DNA from 3 places in the Xanthomonas cerealis pv. cerealis genome. Region 3 is predicted to be linked to each of the others. Evidence: predicted binding sites of a transcription regulator. Region 3 holds the regulator's gene; each other region holds the start of a gene.
What was found. The regulator FliA, encoded in region 3, starts transcription of late flagellar genes. The targets are predictions, from matches to a motif close to TAAAGTTTNNCNNNCNNNGGCCGATAA.

Region 1: a site for FliA is predicted at 1,649-1,675, ahead of E4A48_RS03770 (STAS domain-containing protein). Genes of this name have one in related genera too.
Region 2: a site for FliA is predicted at 2,096-2,122, ahead of E4A48_RS13960 (methyl-accepting chemotaxis protein). Genes of this name have one in related genera too.

Annotation. Positions count from the first base shown of each region.
Region 1 is NZ_CP038228.1:856,718-860,892, reverse strand. It holds gene mfd (transcription-repair coupling factor) at 1-1,373, shown strand, start outside; gene E4A48_RS03770 (STAS domain-containing protein) at 1,765-2,085, shown strand; gene E4A48_RS03765 (chemotaxis protein CheA) at 2,099-4,156, shown strand.
Region 2 is NZ_CP038228.1:3,162,372-3,166,546, forward strand. It holds gene E4A48_RS13955 (hypothetical protein) at 923-2,053, opposite strand; gene E4A48_RS13960 (methyl-accepting chemotaxis protein) at 2,178-4,175, shown strand, end outside.
Region 3 is NZ_CP038228.1:1,684,084-1,688,258, reverse strand. It holds gene E4A48_RS07525 (chemotaxis protein CheA) at 1-561, opposite strand, end outside; gene E4A48_RS07520 (protein phosphatase CheZ) at 566-1,174, opposite strand; gene cheY (chemotaxis response regulator CheY) at 1,174-1,566, opposite strand; gene E4A48_RS07510 (RNA polymerase sigma factor FliA) at 1,585-2,334, opposite strand; gene E4A48_RS07505 (MinD/ParA family ATP-binding protein) at 2,331-3,224, opposite strand; gene flhF (flagellar biosynthesis protein FlhF) at 3,211-4,175, opposite strand, start outside.

The sequences.
Region 1 (4,175 bases), 830 kb from region 3:
AGGAGATCAAGGCGGAGCTGGAGAAGGTCGCCGACGGCGGCATCGACGTGATCATCGGCACCCACCGCCTGCTGCAGCCGGACGTGAAGTTCAAGGACCTGGGCCTGGTCGTGGTGGACGAGGAACAGCGCTTCGGCGTGCGCCAAAAGGAAGCGCTGAAGGCGCTGCGCGCCAACGTGCACCTGCTCACCCTCACCGCCACGCCGATCCCGCGCACGCTGAACATGGCCATGGCCGGGCTGCGCGACCTGTCGATCATCGCCACCGCGCCGCCGAACCGGCTGGCGGTGCAGACCTTCGTCACCGCCTGGGACAACGCGCTGCTGCGCGAGGCGTTCCAGCGCGAGCTGGCGCGCGGCGGCCAGCTGTACTTCCTGCACAACGACGTGGAAAGCATCGGCCGCATGCAGCGCGAGCTGAGCGAGCTGGTGCCCGAAGCGCGCATCGGCATCGCCCACGGGCAGATGCCCGAGCGCGAACTGGAACGGGTGATGCTGGATTTCCAGAAGCAGCGCTTCAACGTGCTGCTGTCGACCACGATCATCGAATCGGGCATCGACATCCCCAACGCCAACACCATCGTCATCAACCGTGCCGACCGCTTCGGCCTGGCCCAGCTGCACCAGCTGCGCGGCCGCGTCGGCCGTTCGCACCACCGCGCCTACGCCTACCTGCTGGTACCGGACCGGCGCAGCATCACTGGCGATGCGCAGAAGCGGCTGGACGCGATCGCCTCGATGGACGAACTCGGCGCCGGCTTCACCCTGGCCACCCACGACCTGGAAATCCGCGGCGCCGGCGAACTGCTCGGCGAGGACCAGAGCGGGCAGATGGCCGAGGTCGGCTTCAGCCTGTACACCGAACTGCTGGAACGCGCGGTGCGCAGCATCCGCCAGGGCAAGCTGCCGGACCTGGACGCCGGCGAGGAAGCGCGCGGCGCCGAAGTGGAGTTGCATGTGCCGGCGCTGATCCCGGACGACTACCTGCCCGACGTGCACACCCGCCTGACCCTGTACAAGCGCATCTCCAGCGCCCGCGACAGCGAGCAGTTGCGCGAGCTGCAGGTGGAGATGATCGACCGCTTCGGCCTGCTGCCGGATGCGGTCAAGCACCTGTTCGCGATCGCCGAGCTCAAGCTGCAGGCCAATACCCTGGGCATCCGCAAGCTGGAACTGGGCGAGAACGGCGGGCGCATCGTGTTCGAGGCCAAGCCCGACGTCGATCCGATGACCATCATCCAGATGATCCAGAAGCAGCCCAGGCTGTACGCGATGGACGGCCCGGACAAGCTGAAGCTGAAGCTGCCGCTGCCGGAAGCGGCGGACCGCTTCAACGCCGCGCGCGGCCTGCTGGCGGCGCTGTCGCCGCGCTGACGCCCAGGCCCTGAGCCGCGCGCAGGACGCCTGCGCGCAGCGGCATGCCATCCACCCGGTCGCGCAGCGAGGCTGCGCGCCACGCGAACGCTCCGAAAACGGCCGGCCTCCCCGGCCGTTTTTTGTCGTGCCGGCGCCAACGCGGCGTTGGCACGGCGCATGCATCCGTTTCGGGGTGGCCAAGCGGCGCCCGGTGCAACTGGAATGGGGTGCCGCTCACAAGAATGAACCGCTCATCCTTATCAAGGATTTGCGAGACAAATCTGCAATTGGGCCTAAATATTCCCGAAAAGCGCCGATATCTGCTTACAGCCAATTCCAACCTACTGTTCAGTACCCGCGCCGCGGCCCGGGATTTCGACGTTCCCCCTGCTCGAATCGGAGACATGCCATGCGCTCGAAACTCCCGGACTCCCCGCCCCCGCCGCTGCAACTGAGCCTGGACGGCGACATGACCATCCGCCGCGCCGGCGAACTGAAGCCGCTGCTGCTGCCGGCGCTGGACCACCCCGGCGGCCTGCAGCTGCAGTTGCAGGCGGTCACCGAAATCGACGCCACCGGCATCCAGCTGCTGCTCGCCACCCAGGCCGCGTTGCGCGCGCTGGGCCGGCCGTTCCAACTCGACGGCTGCAGCGCGCCGGTCAACGACGCACTCGACCTGCTCGGCCTGCGCGACACGCTCGCGCCCGGCGCTGGCGACACCTTCCACTGATCGGCGCCAGCTCATGAATTTCGCTCAACTGCTGCAGACCTTCATCGCCGAGAGCCGCGACCTGCTCGAGGATATGGAACGCAACCTGCTGGAAGCCGAACGCGGCGAAGCCGGTCCGGACGCGGTCAACGCCATCTTCCGCGCCGCGCACACCATCAAGGGCTCCGGCGGACTGTTCGACCTGGCGCAACTGGTCGGCTTCACCCACGTGGTGGAAAGCGTGCTGGACCTGGTGCGCGAGAACGCGGTGGCGCTGGATTCGGAGCTGATCCAGCTGATGCTGGCCTGCTGCGACCACATCCGCGCGCTGGTGGAAGCGGCGGCCGGCGCCGAGGCCGACGAAGCGGTGCTCGCCGCCGAAGGCGCGCCGCTGCTGGCGCGCCTGCACACCTACCTGCAACCGGACGCGGCGCCGGCCGCCGCCGCAGTCGCGGCCACCACCGCGGCGCAGACCGGCTACTGGCGGATCTCGCTGCAGTTGTTCAGCGATGCGCTGCGCTTCGGCAACTCGCCGCTGCACCTGATCCGCTGCCTACGCAGCCTGGGCACGCTGGAGGCGGTACGCACCCGCCACGCGCGCGTACCGGCGCTGCCAGAGCTGGATCCGGAAGCTTGCTACCTGGGCTTCGACATCCTGCTGCGCTCGGACGCGCCGCAATCGGCAATCGAGGACATCTTCGAATTCGTCCGCGACGACTGCGAGCTGCAGGTGGTCGCGGTGGATCCGCACGGCGACGCCGCCAACCTGGAGCTGCCGCTGCTGGTGGCCGAGGCCGGCACCCAGGCGCACGCCGACGACTTCGCGGGTTTCGACAGCCCGGCGCCGGCGGCCGCACCGGCGCCCGCTGCCCAGGCCCAGGCCCAGGCCGCGACCGCTCCTGCCGCTGCCGCAGCGCCGGCCGCCGCACGCGCGCAGGATGGCGGCTCGATCCGCGTCGATGCCGACAAGCTGGACCGCATGATCGACCTGGTCGGCGAGCTGATCATCGCCGTCGCCAGCACCGGCGCCAATGCGCAACGCACCGGCGATGCGCAACTGCTCGAATCCACCTCGATCCTGGCCGGACTGGTCGAGGACGTGCGCGAAAGCGCGCTGCAGCTGCGCATGGTCAAGATCGGCGGCACCTTCAGCCGCTTCCATCGCGTGGTCCACGACGTGGCGCGCGAACTGGGCAAGGACATCGTGCTGGTGGTCAACGGCGAGGACACCGAGCTGGACAAGTCGGTGGTGGAGAAGATCGCCGATCCGCTGACCCACCTGGTGCGCAACGCGATGGACCACGGTATCGAGCCGGCCGAGCTGCGCCAGGCGCGCGGCAAGCCGGTGCGCGGCACGGTGCGGCTCAACGCCTTCCACGATTCGGGCAGCGTGGTCATCCAGATCAGCGACGACGGCGGCGGCCTGAACCGCGAGCGGATCCTGGCCAAGGCGCTGGAGCGCGGCCTGATCGAACCCGGCCGCAGCTTGTCCGACCGCGAAGTGTTCGCGCTGATCTTCGAACCGGGCTTCTCCACCGCCGAAAAGGTCACCAACCTGTCCGGCCGCGGCGTCGGCATGGACGTGGTCAAGCGCAACATCACCGCGCTGCGCGGCAGCGTGGACATCAGCAGCCAGCAGGACGTGGGCACCACCATCTCGGTGCGGCTGCCGCTGACCCTGGCGATCATCAACGGCTTCCAGGTCGGGGTCGGCAAGTCGGTGTTCGTGGTGCCGCTGGACGTGGTCGAGGAATGCGTGGAATTCGCGCCGAACTACCAGAGCGACTACATCGACCTGCGCGGCGGGGTGCTGCCATACGTGCGCCTGCGTTCGTTGTTCGGCATCGCCGGCGCGCCGCCGCCGCGCGAGAGCATCGTGGTGATCCGCCAGGGCGCGCAGCGCTTCGGCTTGGTCGTGGACACGCTGCTGGGCGAATGGCAGACCGTGATCAAGCCGCTGGCCAAGGTGTTCGCCGGGGTCAAGGGCATCAGCGGCTCGAGCATCCTTGGCAGCGGCGACGTCGCCCTGATCCTGGACGTGCCCTCGCTGCTGACCCAGATGGAACCGGCGACAGATTCGCTGGCGGCCTGACCCCGTCCCGCACGCCGGT
Region 2 (4,175 bases), 1.5 Mb from region 3:
AGATTGTTAATGTTTAGATAAATTTCAATAAAAACAAGACATTCCGCCAAATTCTCGGCACGGCACTTGCGATGCGTTGACATCCGGTGGAGGCGATATTCGCTGCTGCGCCAAGGGTTTGACATGTACCGACGCGACAGCGGCGAAGCGGCAAATGCACGCTCATCGCTCATCCGCATGCGGCCGTGTACAAGACCGACTGCGCAAACCCGAGCTGGTTGGGCGCAAAAAGAGCACATGGAGACGAACGATCGGCCTGCTGTCGGCGACGGCAGATGTGCCCACCCGGTAGCCCCGGAGCCTTGAAGCGGCGGTGACCTCGGCCATCCTCCGTGGAGCGCCGGGCGCCTGAGCCGATACACGGCCTGATTCAACCAAGGCCTGGCGGCGCTGGCGTGGCGACCTGGAGCTCATCGACCGTGATCCCCTCACCCGGATCGGGCTTGTTGCAACGGTGGCGCGCCTAGAGACACCGGTGAACCTGCACGCTCAAGCGTGAGATGGCAACACGAGCGGGCGCCTTGAGTTACGCCGACGCGTGGCGCCTCGACGGCGCGGGCCGGGCAAGCGCGAGGATGCCGCCGATGCCGAATCCCCGGTGGGTCGAACCCCTGAGCCGCAGCGCTCGGGGCGAAGAAGATCGCCGTTTTGGCAACCCCCGATTTCCGGCACATCGATGGTGTGCTGCGTCGCCGTCATTGCATCGGGGCTGCGCATGCGGCCCTCCGCATACCCGCGGCAGGCAGGGGCGACGTAGTTTGCCGCAGCCTGCGCCAGGCCCCTCCGCGCAAGCAATGGGGACTCCGAATCAGGTTCCAGGCGCAACGCCACACGTATCAGGTGGCAGGCAATAACGCCGAGGATGCAGGTCGAAGCCGCCGGGCGGGTCACCGCCTTCGTCGAGATCGACACGCCGTACCGACTAAAAGTAGAACCCCACGTTCAGATTGAAACGCGAATGCCACCTGGACCGGTCACCGTCGTCGATGGCAATGCCGTCGCCACCTGCGAACCACATGTTCTTGCCGGCGATCCAGTCCAGATAGGTCAGCATCGCGCCTCTTTTCACGCTGCAGCCAGTTACGTTCTGCATTGATTCGCGCACGCCAAGACGATCGTGGGACGGCACCGTCATGCTGAAATTGTTGTAGCAGGTCACGTCGTCCAGCCAGCGCCCCTTGCCGAACGAATACGCGATGTTGGCGGTGGGCACGTCGGCTTCGGCAGCGATCTCGAAGGGCGCCAGAAACGCCGACATGGCAATGCGATCGCCAGGCACATCGTAGCGATAGCGCGCCCATTGCAACTGGCCGGTCCAGCTGCCGCCGCTCCACTGCGCATGCACGGCCGCGCCGCGATGCCCGTGGAGGCTGCGGTCCTGGACATTCAATACGTGTCCGGAAAAGGTTGAAGCGCCCAGCAGGAGGGTGCCACGGCGAATGTCGTAGCGATGTTCGTAGCGGGCATTCCAACGATGGTATTCGCGATAGGGAGACAGCGCGGTGTCGGCGACATCGAACGAGTAGCGGTCCGTGCGCGCTCCATCGCCGTATTCGTCGCCCGAGAACCAGCCGACATGCACGGTATCCTTGCCGATGCTGCGCGCGAATACGACGCCCGGATCGTAATCGTCTTCGATCCCGAGGTAGTAGCCGGAGCCGAACCAGAAACTGTTCGACGCGGTCGGCAACAATCCGAACGGCACCTGCTGGATGCCGGCTTTCACCACGGTGTGGTCGTCGACGTTCCAGCCAAGGAAAGCGTGATGCACCGCGTCGAATCCGTCGTACCAACGATACTGCGCGGAAACGAAGAGCGGGCCTGTTCCCGCATTCACATCGACGCGCAGCAACTCCAGATCGAGCCGCTGCGTGGGACCGTAATCGCGCCAGCCGTAATTGAATCGGACCGCTCCGCCAAGCTTCGCGTACGAGTCGGTATCCCGAGCATCCTGCGCATACGCCTGGCCGCTGCACGCAATGGCCAGCAGCAGCAAAATACCTGAATGAAATGACATGGATGTGGCCGCCTTCGCGTTGGTGTCGCCAGACATCTATCGGCCGCAATCGAGCCAGCATGAGGCGCACGGCGGGATTTAAGTTTCGTTTCCGCTCGTCGATACCTCAGCGTAGCGAAGTGTCCAGCAGGACACCTGAAAATCCATCCCCGGAGCACCAATGAACAGGCCCCTAGTTCGCCGCAACAGCGTCGCCAGCCGTTTGATGATCGGCACCGGCATCCTGGCCCTGCTGTGTTTCGGCATGACCGCTGCCATCAGCTATTGGCGCAGTAGCCAGGCGTTGCTCGGGACGTCGCAAGGCATGCTGCGCGAAGTGGCGCGTCACCAAGCAAGCGAGATCTCGTCCGACATCGGGTCGGCGTTCAACACCGGGGCAACGCTGGCCAATACGTTCAGAATCCAGCGCGGCATTGCCGGCGCGAGCCGCGATTCGGCGGCATTGGTGCTTCATGAGCAGCTGCGCCTGCAGAAGAACTGGCTTGGTATCAGTACGCTTTGGGAACCCAACGCATTCGACGGACACGACGCCAGCAACGTCGACGCCCCCTTCCATGATGCGACCGGCCGTTTCATGGTGTATTGGTCGTATCAAAAAGGCGAACTGGTGCGTGAAGCGCTGCACAGCTACGACAAGCCCGGCGAGGGCGACTGGTATCTCGCTGCGCGCAGGAGCCACGCGCCCGTGGTCATCGAGCCTTACTACTATCCGGTTGCCGGCATCGACACGCTGATGACGACGTTGAGCACGCCCGTCATGGAAGGCGATCATTTCCTCGGCACGGTCAATATCACCATTTCGCTCGACGCGCTGCAAAAGCGCGTGGCGACGCTGCGGCCGCTGGGCGTTGGGCAGGCGCTGCTGCTGTCGCCCACCGGCGCCGTGATGGCCAGCGCCGATGCCAAGCAGGTGGGCAAGAAGCTGACCGACGCCGGCACGCAGGCCATGCTGGCGAAAGTGCGCGCGGGGCAAGTGAGCAGCGACGAGGCCGCGATCGGTGGCGAAGATTGGCTGCGCGTGTTCGTCCCGATGCGGCTGGGCAAGGCACCGGAAATGTTCGCGCTCGGCATCATGGTGCCCAAACACCATGTCATGGCGCAGGCACGCACGTTGCTATGGGTCATCATCGCGGTGGGGCTGCTCTCGGCCGCTCTGCTGAGCGTGTGTCTGTACCTGTTGCTGCGGCGCCAGGTACTGGCGCCCCTCGCCGAGGCCGTCAAGGTATCTGCGGCGGTGTCCTCCGGCCAGTTGAACAGTCGCATCGAGCCGCGCCGCATGGACGAACTGGGCCAGCTGCTGCTCTCGATGGGCACCATGCAGGCGCAGCTGCGCGCGGTCATCGAAGCGCAAGACCATATGGCCAGCCGGCACGACGCCGGCGAAATGAGTTACCGCATGGATGCAGCGCGTTTTCCAGGGGAGTACGGCCGCATGGTGGCCGGCACCAACAACCTGGTCGATGCGCATGTGCGGGTCCAGCGCGAGCTGGTGTCCGTCATGTCGCGCTACGCGGTAGGCGACATGCAGGCCGACATGCCGGCATTGCCGGGCGAGAAGGCGGCCCTCAGCGATGCGATGGCGGCAACCAAACACAATCTGCAGGCGATCAATCGGCAGATTCTCGCCTTGGCGCAGGCAGCGGAGGCCGGCGACTTCTCGACCCGCGGGGATGCGAACGCGTTCGACCACGATTTCCGCAGCATGGTCGAAGGCTTGAACAACCTGATGCAGACGACCGACACCAACCTGGCCGAGCTGTCGCGGTTGTTGCGCGCCATCGCCGCCGGCGATCTCACAGTGCGCATGAGCGGCGAGTTCCGCGGCGTGTTCTCGCAGATGCGCGACGACGCCAATGCCACCGCCAGCCAGTTGGCGCAGATCGTCGGCAGCATCCAGACCTCGGCCGCATCGATCAAGGGCGCCGCAAGCGAGATCGCCGCCGGCAACCAGGACCTGTCGCAGCGCACCGAGCAACAGGCCGCCAATCTGGAGGAAACCGCCGCCTCGATGGAGGAGCTCACCTCCACCGTCAAGCAGAACGCCGATGGCGCGCGCCAGGCCAACCAGCTTGCCATCGGTGCGGCCAGCGTGGCCGCGCAGGGCGGCCAGGTCGTGGACAAGGTCGTCGAGACCATGAGCGGCATCGAAGCCTCGTCC
Region 3 (4,175 bases):
CTTGGCGCTGGGCGCCGGCCGCGGCGCGGCGGCCGGCACCGGCAGCGCGGCGGGCGCGGCGCCGCCGTGCAACTGGTCGAGCAACGCTTCGAATTCGTCGTCGTCGATCATGTCGCCGTTGCCGCCTGCGGCGGGCGGCGGCGCGGCGACGGCGGCCTTGGCGCTGGGCGCGGCGGTCTCTTCCCCGCTGGTGGCGAACTGCGCGATCAGCTGTTGCGGCGCGCGCGGCGGTTCGCTGCCGCTGCCGAACGCGTCGAGCATCGACTGCAGGTAGTCCAGCGACTGCTGCGCGGCGTCGAAGTGCCGCGCCTGCAGGGTGGCCTGGCCGGCGCGGGCCTGGCCCAGGGTGTCCTCGGCGGCGTGGCACAGCTCGACCATGGCGTTGATCGCCAGGAATCCGGCGCCGCCCTTGAGCGTGTGGAAACCGCGGAATACCGCGTTGAGCTGATCGCTGTCCTCGGGCGCCTGCTCCAGCGACACCAATTGCTCGCCGAGCCGGTCCAGGATTTCCTGGGCCTCGATGATGAAGTCGGCAGCAATGTCGTCGGGTACGGCGCTCATGGCGTTACAGCCCCAATCCGGACAATAGATCGTCGGCGTCGTCCTGCGACACGCCGTGGCGGTCCAGGCCGGCCAGCGCCGGGCCGGCCAAGCTGCCGTCGGGTTTCTTGTCGTCCTTCGGCGGCAGGCCGAGCGCGCCGAAGCCCTCGTGCACGCGGCGCACGATGGTCGCCACGCGGCGGATGATCTGCCCGGTCAGGTCCTGGAAGCTCTGCGCCAGGGCCATCTCGGTGAGGTTATGGCGGATCTTGTCGAGGATCTCGCCCTGGTCGCCGGTCAGGCCGCCGGCGCGCAGCTGCTCGGCCAGCGCGCGGCATTCCTCGGCCAGGTCCAGGGTGCGGTGGCTGGCCTGTTCGGTCATGGCCACCACGTGGTCCAGGCGCGAGCAGGCATCGTCCAGCTCCCCGGCTTCGGAGGGGATGGTGGGCAGCTCGCCGAGCGCCTGGCCCAGGTCGCGCGCCAGCCGGCTCAGGCCCTGCATCATCGGCCGCGTGCGCCAGGCGGCTAGGGTGTCGATTTCCTTGCGCCAGGCGGCTTCGTCGCCACGCTCCAGTGCGTCCAGCGCACCTTGCAGGCGTTCGATCATGGCGCTGCGTTCGGCGGTGGCTTGCATCAGACGGTCGCTCCCAGGCGTTCGAAGATCTTGCCCAGCTTCTCCTGCAGCGTCTGCGCGGTGAACGGCTTGATGATGTAGCCGTTCACGCCGCACTGCGCCGCCTCGATGATCTGCTCGCGCTTGGCCTCGGCGGTTACCATCAGCACCGGCAGGTGCTTGAGCTTGTCGTCGGCGCGAATGTTGCGCAGCAGGTCGATGCCGGTCATGCCGGGCATGTTCCAGTCGGTGACCACGAACTCGAACGGTGCCGAGCGCAGTGCCGCCAGCGCACTGTTGCCGTCTTCGGCCTCTGCAGTGTTGGTGAAGCCCAGATCGCCGAGCAGATTCTTGACGATGCGCCGCATCGTCGAGAAATCGTCCACGATCAAAATCCGCATGTTCTTGTTCACCGCTAACTCCCTTGGGTCTTATTCTTTGTCTTCCAGGCCAGCGTCCGCCGCTTCGAACGCTTTCAAGCGTCCGCGCAAGCGTACCGTGGCCTGGCCGTGGATCTGGCAGACGCGTGACTCGCTGACACCGAGCACCGCGCCGATTTCCTTCAGGTTCAATTCCTGTTCGTAATACAGCGACAGCACCAGCTGCTCGCGCTCGGGCAACTGCGCGATCGCCTTGCCCAACTCGCGGCCGAACTCGCTGCGTTCCAGCATCTGCTGCGGATTGGGGCCGCCCTTGGCGATGGTGTCCAGTTCGCCATGGTCCTCGACCCGCGACTCCAGGCTCAGTACCTGGCCGCGTGCGGCATCTTCCATCAATCGCATGTAGTCGGGAAGCGGCATGTCCATCGCCGCGGCCACTTCGTTGGCGGCGGCGGCGCGGCCGGTGCTCTGTTCGATCTTGCGCACCGCCGAGGCGGCGTCGCGGGCGCGGCGGTGCACCGAGCGCGGCACCCAGTCGCCGCGGCGGATCTCGTCGATCATCGAGCCGCGGATGCGGATCGAGGCGTAGGTCTCGAACGAGGCGCCCTGGTCGGCGTCGTAGCTGCGCGAGGCCTCGATCAGGCCGATCATGCCGGCCTGGATCAGGTCGTCGATCTCGACGCTGGCCGGCAGCCGCGCGGCCAGGTGGTGGGCGATGCGCCGCACCAGGTCCGAATGCTGGGCGATGTAGTCGTTGGAACTGTTGCGCTGCACGGCGCGGTACTGAGCGGCGGCGTTCATGCGGCGACCCCCCTCTGGATGATCCGTTCGACGAAGAACTCGACGTTGCCGCGTGGCGCGGTCGGCGCCTGCCAGCGCGAGGTGCGGCGGGCGATTTCGGTGATCGCCTGCGCCGACGGGCTGGACGGGTAGGCTTTGACCACCGGCTGCTGGCGCTGCACCGACAGGCGCAGCCAGTCGTCCTGCGGCACGCAGCCCAGGTAGTTCAGCGACACGTCGCCGAGGAACTTCTCGCACACCCGGCTCAGCTTGTCGTACAGCAGGCGGCCTTCGTTGGGGTCGCGAACCATGTTGGCGACGATCTGCATCCGGTCCACGCCGCGTTCGCGCGACAGCACCTTGATCAGCGCGTAGGCGTCGGTGATCGAGGCCGGCTCGTCGCAGACCACCACCACCGCGTCCTGCGCGGCCTGGCAGAAGGTCAGCACGCTGTCGGTAATCCCGGCGGCGGTGTCGATGATCATCACGTCCAGGTCGCGTTGCAGCTCGGAGAACACGTTGACCAGGCCGACGTGCTGGGCGGGCGGCAGTTCGGCCATGTGCCGGCGGCCGGAGGCGGCGGGCACCACCATCAACCCGTTGGGCAGGTCGATCAGCACTTCTTCCAGGGTGCAGCGCCCGGCGACCAAGTCGGCCAGGGTGAACCTGGGAGTCAGCCCGAGCAGCACGTCGACGTTGGCCAGGCCAAGATCGGCGTCCAGCAGCAGGGTGCGCTTGCCCATGTCGGCCAGCGCCATCGACAGGTTGACCGAGATGTTGGTCTTGCCCACGCCGCCCTTGCCGCCGGTCACGGCGATCGTGCGCACCGGGCCTAGCGGACCCAGCGGTTCGCTGCGGGTTGCCGACAGGGGGAAGGCATTGGTGAGATTGGCGTAATCACGCGACGGCATGGTTCTGCTCCGGAGTACAGGGCTTATCGGCAGCGCGCCGCAAATCTTCAAGGCGCAATACCAGGCTGGCGGCGTTGGCGCGGTGCAGGTCGTCCGGCACGCGCTGACCATCGGTCACCCAGGTGATGGGAAGCCGGTGGTCCGCGACCACCGACAGGGCACTGCCAAACCGCCCGGTTTCATCCAGCTTGGTCAAGATCACCCCCTGCGGATCGGCGCCGGCGAACCGGCGCACCACCTCGTCCAGGTCGGAGAAATGCGCGTTGGCAGGGAGTACTAGCAAGGACCGGACCACACGCGAGGCGCGCAGCCAGTGCAATTGTGCAGCCAGGGCGCGGTCGCGCTGGCCCATGCCGGCGGTGTCGATCAGCACCAGCTTGTAGTCGCGCAGACGCTCCAGCAGCTGCTGCAGGGCGGCATCGCTGTCGGCCTCGTGCACGGCGATGCCGAGCTGGCGGCCGTAGCTGTGCAACTGTTCGCGGCCGCCGACGCGGATGGTATCGGTGGTGACCAGGGCCACGTCGCGGGCGGCGTGGCGTTCCAGGAAGCGCGAGGCCAGCTTGGCGATGGTGGTGGTCTTGCCGGCGCCGGTGGGGCCGATCAGGGCGATCACGCCGCCTTCCTCGATCGGATCCAGCGGCGCGATCGGCAGGCGCTTGGACAGCAGTCCCAGCATCAGCCCGCGGCCGCGGTGCAGCTCCAGGTCGGCGGGGATCTGCATGACCACGTCGCGGATGAGGCCACTGTCGAAACCGTAGTCGTCCATCAGTTCCAGCGCCTGGGCGCGCACCGGCGAACCGCGCAGGCGCTCGTCGGTGAGCCGGTTCATCTCGCGCTCGATCATCTGCCGCATCAGCGCCAGTTCGTCGCGCAGCTGAGTCAATTGTTCGTCGTTCTGCGCTGCCGGGAAGCTCGGCACCGGCGTCAGGGCCGGCAGCGCCGGAATCCCGG